DNA from 3 places in the Oricola thermophila genome. Region 1 is predicted to be linked to each of the others. Evidence: predicted binding sites of a transcription regulator. Region 1 holds the regulator's gene; each other region holds the start of a gene.
What was found. Region 1 encodes PhoB, which activates phosphate uptake and scavenging genes when phosphate is short. Its sites were predicted from a motif close to TGTCATNNANCTGTCAT; they were not measured.
Positions count from the first base shown of each region.

Region 2: HTY61_RS02275 (UDP-2,3-diacylglucosamine diphosphatase) is a predicted target of PhoB. The motif match lies at 2,500-2,516, and genes of this name have one in related genera.
Region 3: phnX (phosphonoacetaldehyde hydrolase) is a predicted target of PhoB. The motif match lies at 3,243-3,259, and genes of this name have one in related genera.

Region 1 is NZ_CP054836.1:2,770,574-2,775,723, forward strand. Features, by position in the region: gene HTY61_RS13315 (aspartate aminotransferase family protein) at 1-1,191, opposite strand, end outside; gene HTY61_RS13320 (GcrA family cell cycle regulator) at 1,531-2,067, shown strand; gene phoB (phosphate regulon transcriptional regulator PhoB) at 2,137-2,829, opposite strand; gene phoU (phosphate signaling complex protein PhoU) at 2,847-3,569, opposite strand; gene pstB (phosphate ABC transporter ATP-binding protein PstB) at 3,626-4,372, opposite strand; gene pstA (phosphate ABC transporter permease PstA) at 4,467-5,150, opposite strand, start outside.
Region 2 is NZ_CP054836.1:495,253-500,402, forward strand. Features, by position in the region: gene HTY61_RS02245 (winged helix-turn-helix transcriptional regulator) at 1-120, shown strand, start outside; gene HTY61_RS02250 (transglutaminase-like domain-containing protein) at 441-1,250, opposite strand; gene HTY61_RS02255 (DUF1488 family protein) at 1,260-1,526, opposite strand; gene HTY61_RS02260 (hypothetical protein) at 1,523-1,792, opposite strand; gene HTY61_RS02265 (hypothetical protein) at 1,839-1,979, opposite strand; gene HTY61_RS02270 (hypothetical protein) at 2,007-2,294, opposite strand; gene HTY61_RS02275 (UDP-2,3-diacylglucosamine diphosphatase) at 2,545-3,393, shown strand; gene HTY61_RS02280 (BtaA family protein) at 3,420-4,643, shown strand; gene HTY61_RS02285 (class I SAM-dependent methyltransferase) at 4,647-5,150, shown strand, end outside.
Region 3 is NZ_CP054836.1:557,037-562,186, forward strand. Features, by position in the region: gene HTY61_RS02545 (beta-ketoacyl-ACP synthase) at 1-680, opposite strand, end outside; gene HTY61_RS02550 (acyl carrier protein) at 715-996, opposite strand; gene HTY61_RS02555 (aldose epimerase family protein) at 1,209-2,207, shown strand; gene HTY61_RS02560 (sugar kinase) at 2,186-3,145, opposite strand; gene phnX (phosphonoacetaldehyde hydrolase) at 3,309-4,142, shown strand; gene HTY61_RS02570 (DUF1045 domain-containing protein) at 4,273-4,980, shown strand; gene HTY61_RS02575 (hypothetical protein) at 4,984-5,150, opposite strand, start outside.

The sequences.
Region 1 (5,150 bases):
CTCCTTGCCGCGCCTCGCGGAAACAGCCGTGGCAGCTGCATCGATGCGTTCGAGGGCAATACTGATATCCTCGTCACTCGCCGTTAGCGGCGGCAGGATGCGCACGACATTTTCCCCTGCCGGCACCGTCAGCATGTGGTTTGCGTATAGCTCGTTGACAACCTCGCCGTTCGGCACGACGCATTTCAGGCCCAGCATCAGGCCTTCACCGCGCACCTCTGCAAAAACGTCGGGATGGCGGTCGACGATCGAGGCCAGACCCTGCTTCAATCGCAACGCCTTGTCCCGCACCGTTTCGAGAAAGCCCTCCTCCAGAACCACATCAAGCACGGCATTGCCAACGGCCATGGCCAGGGGATTTCCGCCATAGGTGGTGCCGTGAACGCCCGGCACCATGCCCCGCGCGGCCTCCTCGGTGGCAAGGCAGGCCCCCATCGGGAAACCGCCGCCTATCGCCTTGGCCACCGCCATGATGTCCGGCGTCACGCCCGCCCATTCGTGGGCAAAGAGCTTGCCGGTCCGGCCCATGCCACACTGCACCTCGTCGAAAATAAGCAGCAGGCCCTTGTCATCGCAAAGGGCGCGCAGATCGCGCAGGAACTGCAGGGGCACCGGGCGGATACCGCCCTCGCCCTGGACCGGTTCGATCAGGATGGCGGCCGTTTCCTCCGTTATCGCCGCCTCAAGCGCATCCATGTCGTTGAAGGGAACCTGGTCGAACCCTTCCACCTTCGGGCCGAAGCCCTCCAGATATTTCGGCTGACCTCCCGCCGCGATTGTGGCCAGCGTCCGGCCGTGAAAGGCACCCTCGAAGGTAACGATGCGGAACCGCTCGGGATGGCCGCCAGCATAATGGTACCTGCGCGCCGTCTTGATCGCGCATTCCAAAGCTTCGGCACCAGAGTTGGTGAAGAATACCTTGTCGGCAAAGGTCGCATCGACAAGCCTTTGCGCAAGGCGACGCTGTTCGGGCACCTCATAGAGATTGGAAGTATGCCACAACTTTCCGGCCTGCTCGCGCAGCGTCTCCACAAGATGCGGGTGGGCGTGGCCAAGTGCCGAAACGGCTATACCGCCGCCAAAGTCGAGATATCGCTCACCACGCGTATCGACCAGCCACGACCCCTCTCCGCGGTCGAATGCGATGTCAGCCCGAGCATAGGTCTCGAAAAGCGGTGATGGTTCGTTCATCGCGGCGTCCTGCCAAGGGATTCAAATGAAAAAAGCCGCCCGTTCGGCGGCTTCCCGTTTTTAGGAGTTGGCCGCTCATCCGTCAATCAAAAGCGCTTCAACGGGTGGTTCGAGACGCCTCCAAGAGGCCGAGGCGCAAGTTGTTGAAAACCGCAAAAACTGATTCGTGTACCGAAGTGGGACTCTTGTCAGCGAGTCAACCGCCATAGTACGTTGCGGACGTGGCGGGACAACCGCGCAGAGTAAACTCCCAAGTATCGCGTTCAGGTGCCGGTTTTTTTCTTTCGAAAACCGAGCCACGGAGAGGGATTCTGCGCCAAAACCTGGATGGAGAGCTGAGTGAGCTGGACAGACGAACGCGTGGAACTGTTGAAAAAGCTTTGGACGGAAGGGCTGAGCGCGAGCCAGATCGCGGCACAGCTCGGCGGCGTCAGCCGGAATGCCGTCATCGGCAAGGTCCACCGGCTGAAGCTTTCGGGACGGGCAAAATCCGTCTCCACCGGTGCCCCCAAGGCCAAGCGCAGCGCCGCAACACGCCCTTCATCGTCGCGCGGCAGCTATAGCCGCGGTGGTGGCGGTGGCGGCGGAAGCACGGTGACAACCGTGACCCGCACGGTCGGCGCCACGGTCATGAAAACGGAGGCCGTTGCCCTCGCAGAGACCGACCAGCGCCCGATCGAGGATGTCGTCGTTCCGATTTCTAAGCAACTCAAGCTGGTCGAACTGAACGAAAACACCTGCAAGTGGCCGCAGGGAGATCCGCTTTCGGAGGACTTTCATTTCTGCGGACACCAGTCCGAGGAGGACTCCCCGTACTGCAAGTATCACGCGCGGCTTGCCTTCCAGCCATCGTCGGAGCGCAAGCGTACTCGCTAGACGAAAGGCAACCGACAATAGACCCGGGCGGCATCAGCCGCCCGTTACGTTTTCATCCAGGCATTTTCTTCAGACCGCCTCGAGCGAGTAGCCCGCACCGCGAACGGTGCGGATCGGGTCGCGCATCTTTCCGAAGTTGATCGATTTGCGCAGCCGCCCGATGTGGACGTCGACAGTGCGATCGTCGACATAGATATCCTCGCCCCACACGCCATCGAGAAGCTGCGCGCGCGAGAAGACACGGCCCGGCGCCTGCAGGAAGAATTCGAGGAGCCGAAACTCTGTCGGTCCGAGCTTGATTTCGCGGCCGCTGCGATAGACGCGGTGGGTTTCGCGATCGAGTTCGAGTTCGCCGACCTTGAGCACGCTGGCAACGATCTCGGGCCGGGCACGCCGGAGCATCGCCTTTACGCGGGCCATCAGTTCAGGCGTGGAGAACGGCTTGACCACATAGTCGTCCGCGCCGGTGGAAAGGCCGCGGATGCGTTCGCTCTCCTCGCCCCGCGCAGTCAGCATGATGATCGGCAGACGCTGCGTCTCGGGCCGGGCCCGCAGGCGACGGCACAGCTCGATGCCGGAAAGGCCGGGCAGCATCCAGTCGAGGATCAGCAGATCCGGAACCGATTCACGCAGCGCGATCTCGGCCTCGTCGCCGCGCAACTCGGCATCAACCCGGTATCCCTCGGACTCAAGATTGTATTTCAAGAGGACACTGAGCGCTTCCTCATCCTCGACAATCATCACCCTTGGCTGATTGCCCATGAGCATGCTCCCTTACATCAAGCATTCGGTTCATCGACCACGATGCGATGGGTCTTGTCTTCCTTCGGGCGAAAGGTCGAAAGCCGCTCGCCCGTGACTATGTAGTAGACGGACTCGGCGATGTTCGTGGCATGATCGCCAATGCGTTCGACATTCTTCGCGCAGAACAGAAGGTGGGTACAGGTCGTGATGTTGCGCGGATCCTCCATCATGTAGGTGAGGAGTTCGCGAAACAGCGAGGTATACATGGCGTCGATCTCGTCATCACGGTCGCGCACCATGTTGATGCGCGTGACCGAGCGCGATCCGAAGGCGTCGAGCACTTCCTTCAGCTGTGCGAGCGCCAGATCCCCCAGGTGTTCGATCCCGCGAACGAGATTGACCGAATTGCTGCGTTCGGAAATCGCGACAACCCGCTTTGCGATGTTCTTGGCGAGATCTCCGATGCGCTCGAGATCCGTCGCGATGCGGATCGTGGAAAACACCTCGCGCAGGTCGGCAGCCATGGGCTGACGCTGCGCGATAATCAGCACCACCTTTTCGTCGAGCAGCGCCTCTGCCTCGTCGAGGATCAGATCGTCGGCAATCACCTTCTGCGCCAACTGGATATCCGACTTCACCAGGGCACTTATGGAATTCTCCACCATCCGTTCGGCAAGACCGCCCATCTCGGCAATCTTGTGGGCGAGAAACTTCATGTCGTCGTCGAACGATTTCACCGTGTGGTTGGTTGGAACCATCGGATTTTCCTTCCTCAAAAGGCTGCTCTTCTCTGCGGGTACGCGCCCAGACGGGCCTAGCCGAAGCGGCCGGTTATGTAGTCCTGGGTACGCTTCTCCGACGGGTTGGTGAAAATCGTCTTGGTGTCGTCCACCTCGACAAGCAAGCCCAGATGGAACATGGCGGTACGCTGCGAAACGCGCGCGGCCTGCTGCATCGAGTGTGTGACGATGACTATCGTGTAGTTCTCGCGCAACTCGTCGATAAGCTCCTCGACCTTCGCGGTGGCGATCGGATCGAGCGCCGAGCACGGTTCGTCCATCAGGATCACTTCCGGCGACACAGCAATTGCGCGTGCTATGCAAAGGCGCTGCTGCTGACCACCGGACAGGCCGGTGCCCGGCTCGGCGAGACGGTCCTTCACCTCTTCCCAAAGCCCGGCGCCGCGCAGGCTGTATTCGACGACATTGTCGAGATCCGCCTTGGTCTTCGCCAAGCCGTGGATGCGCGGACCATAGGCCACGTTCTCATAGATCGACTTCGGGAACGGGTTCGGCTTCTGAAAAACCATGCCGACGCGAGCACGCAGTTCCACAACATCGATCGACGGATCGTATATGTTCTCGGAGTCGAGGGTGATGTTGCCGCTGACACGGCAACCGTCGATTGTGTCGTTCATGCGGTTGAGGCACCGCAGGAAAGTCGACTTGCCGCAACCCGACGGCCCGATGAGCGCAGTCACCTGGTGCTCGTAGATATCGAGACTGATATCGAACAACGCCTGTTTCTGGCCGTAAGACACGCAGACGTCTTCGCCCTTCATCTTCGTTCTGGGCTGGCCAGCGACCGCCCCGCCCTGGCCGTTCGTCGCGAACAGCTGATCGGCATCCACCTTCATGGCACTCTTCTCCATAATTCTACCACCGCCGTTCGAACTTCTGACGCAGATATACCGCCATTCCGTTCATCACCACCAGGAAACCAAGCAGGACAAGGATTGCCGCCGAAGTCCGCGACATGAAACCGCGCTCGGGACTGTCCGCCCATATGTAGATCTGCGTCGGCAATGCGGTTGCCGGTTCGAACAATCCGCCGGGCGGACTTGTTATGAACGCGTTCATCCCGATCAGCAGAAGCGGTGCCGTTTCGCCCAATGCCTGTGCAAGCCCGATGATGGTGCCGGTCAGAATGGTCGGCATCGCAAGAGGAAGCTGATGATGCAGGATTGCCTCGTGCTTGGACGCGCCGACCCCGAGTGCAGCTTCCGCGATCGACCCGGGAACCTGCTTGAGCGCGGCCCGTGTAACTATGATGATCGTCGGAAGCGTCATGAGCGAAAGCACCAGCCCGCCCACGAATGGCGCCGAACGCGGCAGGCCGAACCAGCCGAGAAACACCGCGAGTCCGAGCAGGCCAAAAACAATCGACGGCACGGCCGCGAGATTGTTGATGTTGATCTCGATCGTGTCGGTCCAGCGGTTCTTCGGCGCGAATTCCTCCAGATAGATCGCTGCAGCGATCCCAAGAGGAAAGCTGATGAGAAAGCAGACGAGAAGCGCGTAAAAGGTTCCGACAATGGCGCCCGCCAGACCGGCCAGCTC
Region 2 (5,150 bases), 1.7 Mb from region 1:
TATCGCGACGCGATCAAGGCCGGCGACCTGTCCATCGAAGGGGATGTCTACCTGACCCGGAACGTTTCCGCCTGGCTGCGTGCCAGTGTATTCGTGGATTCGCCGCGCGAGCCGGCCTAGCGCTGACGATGGCGAATGCGGACCGGCGGTCCGCCCCGTCGAGCCGGGCATCGGCAAGGAGGGGCGGGACGGCGAGCAGGGCGAGCGCGACAACCGTGCCGCCGGCGCGGACGAGGAAACCGCCGCCGAACAGGCGACCGAAGATCCAGTCGCCGAGCGCGATGAGCAAGGCCGTCGATCCAATCAGAGACAGTATCCGCATGAGGCAGCCGCGATCCGGAATCGCGACAACTTTGCCCGGAAAACGCGAAAAATCCGTCAGGCCCGCTTTCGACCGCATGGCCGGGGGCGAAACACGTCATCGAATTCCTGCCGGCGGCCTAAGGCCCGGTGACGTCGTAGGTCCAGACGCGGAAGTTCTTCAGGACGTGCGGGCCGAAGGAGTTGATCAGCGGGACATCGGCGGCGTCGCGGCCGCGGGCGACGACGATGCGGCCGATGCGCGGCATGTTGTTGCGCGGGTCGAAAACGTGCCAGCGGCCGCCGAGATAGACCTCCATCCAGGCGGAGAAATCCATCGGGTCGAGGATCGGCACGCCGATATCGCCGAGATGGCCGTTCACGTAGCGCGCCGGGATGTTCATGCAGCGGCAGAGCGTGATGGCGAGGTGGGCGTAATCGCGGCAGACGCCGACCCGCTCGTTGTAGGCTTCCAGCGCCGTGCGGGTGGCGCGCGCCTTCATGTAGTCGAAGTCGAGATGGTCGTGGACGAAATCGCAGATCGCCTGGACGCGGCCCCAGCCGGGCTCGACATTTCCGAACAGGTCCCAGGCGATCTGGCTCAGCCGGTCGGTTTCGCAATAGCGGCTACCCATGAGATAACCGATGCATTCGTCAGGAAGCTCGGGGACCGGGATCTCGGCTGCATCCGGAAAGGCGGGATCAAGGGTGCCGGGATCGGAGATCGTGGCATCGGCCCAAAGCGAGAAATCGCCCGCCGGCGCGGTGAAGCGTCGGCAGACATTGCCGAACATGTCGAGATAGGTGTGCGTCGGCACGGCGGGCGTGGAGACCAGCCGTTCAGGCGCAACCAGGTCGCCACGGCGCTCGGGCCTGATTTCCATCAGGCACACCATGGGCGTCGGCTGCTCGCACTGGACCGTCAGTTCGTATCCGAAACGGATCTGCATGGACGCATTCTAGCGGAAATCTTCCGCGGTCAGCACATAGACGGTCTGCCGCCTGTTGGAATAGGCCTCCCGCGCGACGCTGCGGATGGATTCGCGCTTGCCGTCGAAGGAATTCAGGAAAAGGGATTCGTCTCCCGGCATATCGGGGGCCTTTTTCACTATGGCATCGATGTCGATGCGAAACGGCACTGTCGACATGCCGTCATGCCCGACAAAACGGATCTGCCGGCGTCCGGGATCATAAAAGCGGCTTTCGTTGAGAAAGGTCAGCGTCATCGTTCCGTCTCCTGGTCGGTCGAGACCGGCGTCCGGGCCGGTTCCGAAGTGTTTGCCGGACCGATGCCCTGGCGGAAAAACTCAATGCCCCGCTCGTCGAGAACGCGGACCAGATCCGGCTCCGGCGGTATCATGCGCGATGCCGCCATCGCGATGGCGATGCTCTTTGCCGCCGCGAGGCTGACGGCCTCGCAATGAACGCGGTCGACAACGGCAAGCGCGGCGTCGGGGTGACGGTCGCGGCAGTATTCGATAACGATTCTCATCCGTTTTTCCCGTTCCGGGCCGTCCCGCCAAAGGGCGGGGGCCGCATCACTTCTTCTTGCCGGTGAAGCCGCCGGCACCGGAAGTCCTCAACGGTGCCATGGTGTCCGAGGAAGCCGCCTGCTTGGCCGGCTTGTCCTGTTTCGGTTTCCGGATTTCCTTGTTGCTGCGTTTCTGACCCTTGGCCATGATCGATCCTTTCAGGATGCGTGGTTGTCATTGAGTGCGGTTTTCCGGTTCGCTGCCGCGTTTCTCGTCCAGTACGAGGGCGGCCTCGAGTTCGGCGTGGTCTATCTTCACCATCTGGCGACTGCGGGCTCCCTCGCGCCTGGCGGGCAGGTGGATGAAAGTGGCGACGCGGTGCCACGCGACCCAGGACCTTCCCTCGACGGCCTGCTCATCCTCGTCAATGTCGTATTCGCCCGCCGGTTGCGGGGAGCCGAGTGCCGCAAGGAAAAAGGAATGGCGGAAACTTGCGGTGGTGCGGCGGGTGCGAGTTGGCATCTTATTGTCCCAAGCGGCGGAAGGGCCGTTCCGCGAAAACAGGCCTGCCGTCCGCCCTGTCGGCGCAGGAGGCGCGTGGCCCTGCCGTTGCCCGGAAGGTTGCGATCACGCGGTGTGTATCCCGGAAACACAGTCGCGCTTCGATTGTGGCCAATTCGCGTCCGGCCCTTCCGAATTGTGCTGCGAAACGCCGCCGGCGGCATGCCGTCACACGGCTGTCACGCGACTCTGGTTTTGGGCTGTCATGCAGATGCGCGACGACAGGCCGGGCGAGGAAAAGAAGTTCCGAACGCTCTTTCTCTCCGACATCCACCTCGGAACGCGGGGATGCCGCGCCGACATGCTGCTGGATTTCCTGCGCGAGCACGACGCCGAGAAGATCTATCTCGTCGGCGACATCTTCGACGGCTGGCGGCTGAAGCGCGGCTGGTACTGGCCGCAGGTGCACAACGACGTGGTGCAGAAGCTGCTGCGCAAGGGCCGCAAGGGGGCCGAGATCGTCTACGTGCCCGGCAACCACGACGAGGTGATGCGGCAGTTTCCCGGCACGCATTTCGGCGGCATCGAGGTGAAGAACCGCGACATCCACGAGACAGCCGACGGCAGGAAGCTGCTGGTCATCCACGGCGACCAGTTCGACATGGTGGTGGTCAACGCCAAGTGGCTCGCCCATGTCGGCGACGTGGCCTACACGATCGCGCTGGCGGTGAACTTCTGGTTCAACCGGCTGCGCCGGCTGTGGGGCGGGCAGTACTGGTCGCTGTCCAGATGGGCGAAGCTGCGCGTCAAGCAGGCGGTCAATTTCATCGGCGCCTATGAAACCATCCTCGTCTCCGAGGCGGCCAAGGCCGGCGTCGACGGCGTGGTCTGCGGCCACATCCATCATGCTGCGCTCACCGAGATGAACGGCATCACCTACGTCAACACCGGCGACTGGGTGGAAAGCTGCACGGCCATCGTCGAGGAGCACGACGGCACGCTGCGGCTGATCGACTGGTCGGCGATCATGCGCGAGCGCAACCGCGGCAGGCTGCCGGCGGTGATGCCGCAGGCGAACGGGCGCAAGGCAAAACGGCAACGACAGAAGACGGCGGCCTGACCGCCCGAACGGAAAGCGGCACAGACATGAGCGATGCCATCACGGTCAGGGAACAGCTTGGCGCTGCGGTTCACCGGAATTCCGCCCTGTCGAAGACCGGCCTGCTGGAGCGGATATTCTCGAAGGCATTCAACGGGCTGGTCTATCCCCAGATATGGGAGGACCCGGAAGTGGACATGGCGGCGCTGGAAATCGAGCCGCACCACAGGCTCGTCTGCATCGCTTCCGGCGGCTGCAACATGATGAGCTACCTGACGGCTGGGCCGGACTCCGTCACCGCGGTCGACCTGTCCCCGGCCCACGTGGCGCTGAACCGCATGAAGCTGGCCGCGGCGCGTCATCTGCCGGACCACGAGAGCTTCTTCGCCATGTTCGGGCGGGCCAACGTGCGCGGCAATGCCGACCTGTTCGACCGGCTGGTGGCGCCGCATTGCGACGCGGCGACGCTTTCCTACTGGAACGGGCGGCGCGGCATCGGCGGGCGGCGCATAGAGATGTTCGAGGACGGCTTCTACCGGCACGGAATGCTCGGCCGCTTCATCGGTTCGGCGCATCTGCTGGCCGGGCTGTTCGGTGTCGACCTGAAGAGCTTTCTTGCCTGCCGGACGCCCGAGGAGCAGGCGACGTGGTTCGAAGCCAATCTCGCGCCGGTGTTCGAAAAGCGGCTGGTCAGGTGGATCGCCGGCAACAAGGCGTCGCTGATCGGGCTCGGCATCCCGCCGCAGCAATATGACGCGCTGGCCGGCGCGGCGGACGGCGACATGCTGGCGGTGCTGCGCGAGCGCACGCGGGCGCTGTTCTGCGACTTCCCGCTGTCGGAGAACTGGTTCGCCTGGCAGGCGGTCGCCCGCGGCTACGGCGAGAACGGGCCGGTGCCGCCCTATCTGCGCGAGGAGAATTTCGACGCGCTGAAGGAAAACGCGGTGCGCGCGACGGTGCACAACCGCTCGCTGACCGACCTGCTCGGCGAATTGCCGGCGGGATCGCGTCACGGCTACGTTCTGCTGGATGCGCAGGACTGGATGACGGACCGGCAACTGAACGAGCTGTGGTCGCAGATCACGCGGACGGCCGCGCCGGGCGCGCGCGTCATCTTCCGCACCGCGGGCATCGGGACCATCCTGCCGGGCCACGTCGACCGGGCGATCCTGGATCGCTGGACCTACCACGCGGAACGGTCGAGGGCGTGGACGCGGGCCGACCGTTCGGCCATCTACGGCGGCTTCCACCTCTACACGCTGGACGGGTAGCGCATGGCGCGGGTGACGGAGCAGGACAGCGAGGCCCACGGCAGGCTGATGGACGCGATCTACCGCAACCAGCGCCATGTCTACGACCTGACCCGGAAATACTACCTGCTCGGGCGCGACCGGCTGATCGCGGACCTCGCGGCGGGCGAGGGGACGACGATACTGGAGGCGGCCTGCGGCACCGGGCGCAACCTGATCGTCGCGGCGAGACGCTATCCGAAGTCGAGCCTCTACGGCTTTGACATTTCATCGGAAATGCTGAAGCAGGCGAGCCGTAATATTGACAGGGCCGGGCTTTCGGACCGCATCGTGCTGGCGCAGGCCGACGCCACCGGTTTCGACCCGCAGGCGCTGTTCGGCGTTGCCTCGTTCGACAGGATATTTCTTTCCTATGCCGTTTCGATGATCCCGCCATGGCGGGCGGCGATTGCCGAGGCGGCGCGGCACCTGGCCGATGACGGCGCGCTGCATGTCGTCGATTTCGGCCAGCAGGAGCGGCTGCCGGGC
Region 3 (5,150 bases), 1.8 Mb from region 1:
ACCGGCGCCCAGCCTCCGCGCGACAGGTGATGGCCAAGCTCGTAGCCCAGCAGCATGTCCGGATGCTCGGTATTGTAGGCGCCACCCACCAGCGCATGGGTGCTCTGGCCGGAGCGGATGCGGGCCGCCGCCGTCTGGACCGCGGAGATGCCCGAACCTTCCTCGCCCATGAAGGTGCGTGACGATCCGGTCACCTTGTGGACAATGGAGATGTTTCCCGCCAGCAGGTTGGAAAGCTGGGCCAGGAAAAGAGTCGGGCGAAGTTCCGTCGTCAGCACCTCGTTGATCGCAATCCCCGGATCGACCGCGCCCTCGGCGACCCGCGACAGGATCATCGTGTCAACGTCGACGTCCCGCTCGCCGCCCGAGGCGGCGACGATCATGTCCATCGAGGCGCACAGGGCTTCGTCGCCCTTTATGCCGGCATCCTCGAGCGCGAGGCCGGCGGTATAGGTGCCGATGCGCTGCCAGGCTTCCATCTGGCGCTGATCGCCGCGACGCGCAATCTGCTGCGACCAGTCGACGTCGGCCAGCGGGTGAATGGTGTAGGGAGCGAAACGTTCGCTGTCGAGCACCGGGGCTTCAAATCCGAGCAGGGCGGACCAGTTCTCTTCCGCGCCTTCGCCGAGCGAGGACAGAATGCCGATTCCCGTTATGACGACGTCGTTTGGATTGGGCATCTAGGCAGTGCTTTTCCGTATTGGGGCCGGGCGTTCAGCCCTGCTTCGCCGCGACGAGACCGTCGATCTTGGCGCAGAGGTTCTTCAGCACGAAGTATTCCTCGGTTGCCACCTTGCCGTCGTTGACGTCCTGCGTCCACTGCTCGAGCGGGATCTTGATGCCGAATTCCTTGTCGATCGCGAAAACGATGTCGAGAAAATCGAGGCTGTCGATGCCGAGATCGTCGATCGTGTGGCTTTCCGGGGTGATCGACTCGCGCTCGATTTCGCTCGTTTCCGCGATGATGTCGGCGACTTTTTCGAATGTGGTTGCCACGCTTCAGTCCTTCGTATGCTCGTGCATCACCAGGCGGACCGATGATGCATCAAATCAAACATTCAGTGTCTTGCGCGCTCTCTAGCGTGTTTGTACGCCAAGGGAAAGGCCGTTGTCTTTCCCGTCTGCGCAACCGTTGCGTGTGAAAAGCGGGGATGCACGGCAGGGAATGCCGCGAGACACTCGGCAAGGACGCAGGACAGGAGCCACGCATGGAAGAATGGGGAGAACTGGCATCCGGCGAAACGGTCGAGCGGGTGACGATATCGGGGGGCGGGCTGACCGCGAAAATCATAACGCGCGGCGCCGCGATACAGGACCTGAGGCTGGAGGGGCATGACGCGCCGCTGGTTCTCGGGTTCGAGAGACTGAGGGATTACGAGTTCCATTCGCCCTATTTCGGCGCGACCGTGGGACGTTTCGCCAATCGCATCGCGGGCGGGCATTTCGTCCTGAACGGGGTCGGCTACCACGTCGACAAGAACGATCACGGGCATTGCCTTCATGGCGGCCGGAAAGGCTTTTCGGAGCGGCTGTGGACCATCGAGGATGCCGGGGAGAGCCACGTCGTCATGCGGATCGAAAGCGCGGACGGCGACATGGGGTTCCCCGGCCACCTCATCGCGCGCTGCCGGTACGAGGTGGCGGACCGGGGGGAGCTGCGTGTCATCCTTACCGCGGAAGCCGATGCCCCGACCGTTTGTTCCATGGCGCATCACAGCTATTTCAACCTGGAGAACGGCGGAGCCGGTCCGGTCACCGGGCACGAGCTCATGATTGCGGCGGACAGCTATTTGCCGGTGGACAACACGTTGATCCCGGTCGGTCCGCCGCAGCCCGTTGCCGGGACAAAATTCGATTTCAGGGAGATGAAACCGATCACCGCATCCGATCCGGCGGCGGCCTACGACCACAATTTCTGCCTCGGCGGCAACGGGCGGGTACGCGAGGTCGCGCAGCTGTGGTCGCCGCGCACTTCGGTGTTGATGAAGGTGCTTACCACCGAGCCCGGCCTGCAATTGTTCACTGCGCCGGGCATGGCCATGACGGTGCCCGGACTGGGCGGACGACGCTACGGTCATCACGCCGGACTGTGCCTTGAAGCGCAGGCCTGGCCGGACGCTCCCAACCGTCCCGACTATCCGAGTGCGACCCTCAATCCGGGCGAGGTACAGGCGCAGCGCACGATCTACATCTTTTCGAAGGCCTGACCGGACAGGATGTCGCCCGGAAAACGCAGATCGGAGAATCCTTCCATCGGGACCAGCGCGCCGTGGTGGCGGATAACGCGACCGGCAACGGAATGGGCGAAAAGGGCGGCCTCCTGCGGCGTGCGCCCGGAAAGACGGGCAGCCAGGTAGGCACCGTTGAAGCTGTCGCCGGCGCCGGTGGTGTCCAGCGGTTCAACCGGCTGGGGCGGTGCGACCGGATGGGCCGCCATGCCGACGGCCACGAGGGCATCCTTGCCGCCGGACTTCACCACGATTTCTCCCGGGCCATGCTGGCGGATCCGTTCCACGGTATCGGCGGGGCTCTCGTCGTCGAACAGCGCCTGCTCGTCGTCGAACGTGGGCAGGACGATCGTCGCAGCGCGGTAGCCGGCGTTCACAGCCGCCCGGGCGGCGTCGCGATTGGGCCAGAGGCGGGGCCGGTAATTCGGGTCGAATGCGATTGCCGTGTCCGCTTCGCGGGCCTTTTCCACGATCGCCAGCATGGCGGATCGCGCATCTTCGTCGAGAATGGCGAGGGTAATGCCGGAGAAGTATACGAGGCCGGCATCGGACAGGCTGGCCGCCAGCGCATCCCGGTCGTCGGCGAGGCGGCGCGCGGCGGCATCGCTGCGCCAATAGGTGAAGGAACGTTCGCCCTTGTCGTCGAGCGAAACCGCATACAGGCCCGGCGCCTTGCCGGGGATGACGGGGCTGTGCGAGATGCCGATTCCGTTGCCGCTCAGAAACGCGATCTGTTCCTGCGAGAACGGGTCGTCTCCGAACGCGGTCACATAGTCGGTCGCAATGTCTTCCGGCAACAGGGCGCGCAGATACCAAAGGGTATTGAGGGTGTCGCCCGCAAATCCCTGTTTCCAGGTCGCGCCATCGCGTCCGGAAAGTTCGATCATGCATTCACCGATGGATGCGATTCGCGTCATGTCTGCTCCGAGGCTGCGGGTAGGTGGCCGACCCTGTCCGGGACAACCGACGTTTTGGAGGCGGGCATTTATCGGTTTTCCGCGTCGGGATTTCAACTGTCGTATGACTGTCATCTGTCGCGGTACAATAGGCTGTTCGGGAGAAGGGTACGGTCGGTCGGGCATGCAGGTGAGGGCGGTCATATTCGGTTGGGCTGGAACGCTGGTGGATTTCGGTGCGCTTGCGCCGGTTCTCTCGATGCAACAGGTCTTTGCCGAGGAGGGCGTTCCCGTGACTGCCAGGGACGTGCGCGCCCACATGGGGCTGGCCAGGCCCGATCACATACGCAGTCTCGCAACGAGGGAGAGCGTTGCGCGCGCCTGGGAAGACGCTCACGCCGGAACGATTTTCGGCGAGAGCGATGCGGAACGCATCCATGCGACCTACCGAGAGGTCAATCGCCGCATGGCCAGCGAGCGCGGGAAGCTGATCGACGGAGTTCTCATGACGTTCGGCTTTTTGCGTGCGCGGGGTGTGCTGATCGGTTCCACGACCGGCTATTCGCGCGACATCATGGAGCACGCTATTGCCGCCGCACGCGCCCAGGGCCTTGAAACCGATGTACTGGTCTGCGCCGACGACGTTCCCGAAGCGCGACCGTCGCCCTTGGCCATGTATCATGCCATGGTAACGCTCGGCGTCTATCCTGCATCAACGGTTGTCAAGGTCGACGATACCGTGCCCGGATTGATGGAAGGGAAGGCTGCCGGCTGCTGGACCGTCGGCATCAGCGAGACGGGGAACGAACTCGGACTCGATGAAAATGCGTTCAGGGTGCTGCCGGCGGGGGAAAGGCTGGAACTGGTGAATGCGGCAGCCAAGCGGCTGACGGATGCCGGAGCGGACTACGTGATCGGATCCGTCGCGGAGCTCCCGGCAATCATCGAGGATATCGAAGACCGACTTGTCGAAGGCGACCGGCCGGCAGTCACGGAGTACGCAGCGTACGCCGCCTGAGCAACGGATTTCCGGCAACTTCCGGTATGGCGGCATGGTCGTGCCGATAGAATCCGCTTTCCTTTTTCGCATGGTTGTCACAAGCAGGGCGTAGCAGGGGCAAACCTGTCGAGAACCGTGATTCGTCATCATGCGCTACGCCATCTATTTCACGCCGCCGCGCGATCATGAACTTGCCCGGGCCGCCTCGACCTGGCTTGGCCGCGACGCCTTTTCCGGTCTCAGCCTGCCACATGTCGAAGGGACGGGGCTGGCGCTCGGCGAGATTGCCTATTTCACCGCCGTGCCTCGGCGCTACGGCTTTCACGCCACGCTGAAGGCGCCGTTCAGGCTCGCGGATGGCGTGAGCGAGGACGAGCTTCTCTCGATGGCCGAACGCTTCAGCCGGGAAAGCGACCCGGTAATCGTGCCACGTGCGACGATATCCAGGCTGGGGGGATTCTTCGCGGTGGTTCCGGAGCAACCCAACACCGCGCTGAACGATTTTGCCGCCCGTGTTGTCGCGTTCTTCGACAAGATGCGCGCGCCGCTTACTGAAGCGGAGTTTCAACGGCGCAATCCGGAGATGCTAACGCGGTCTCAGCTTCGAAACCTGCAGAACTGGGGGTATCCCTACGTATTCGATGATTTCCGCTTTCACATGACCCTGACCGGCCATGTGGACCCGGCGGACCGGCCGCGAATCCGGTCGGCGCTTGAACGCCACTTCAATGCTGTGCTGGAAGGGCCGCTGGCGGTCGACCACCTGGCGGTGTTCGTGGAGCGTGAGCCGGGCGCACCGTTCGAGGTGCACTCGCTTTTCCCGATCGCATCCGGCAAGCGGCGGCGATCGGCCTGACCGCTACTGTCGACCGTATTTCCTGAGTATGCGCTCATAGTGAATGGCGCTGGGAGCGCCATCTTCGAGCGCATGTACGAATGCGTGGGTGTAGAAGAAGCAGGCCCTGTCGACGTCACCCTCCGCGGCAAACCGGTCTGCAGCCTCCCCGTAAAGACGGGCCAGTTCGG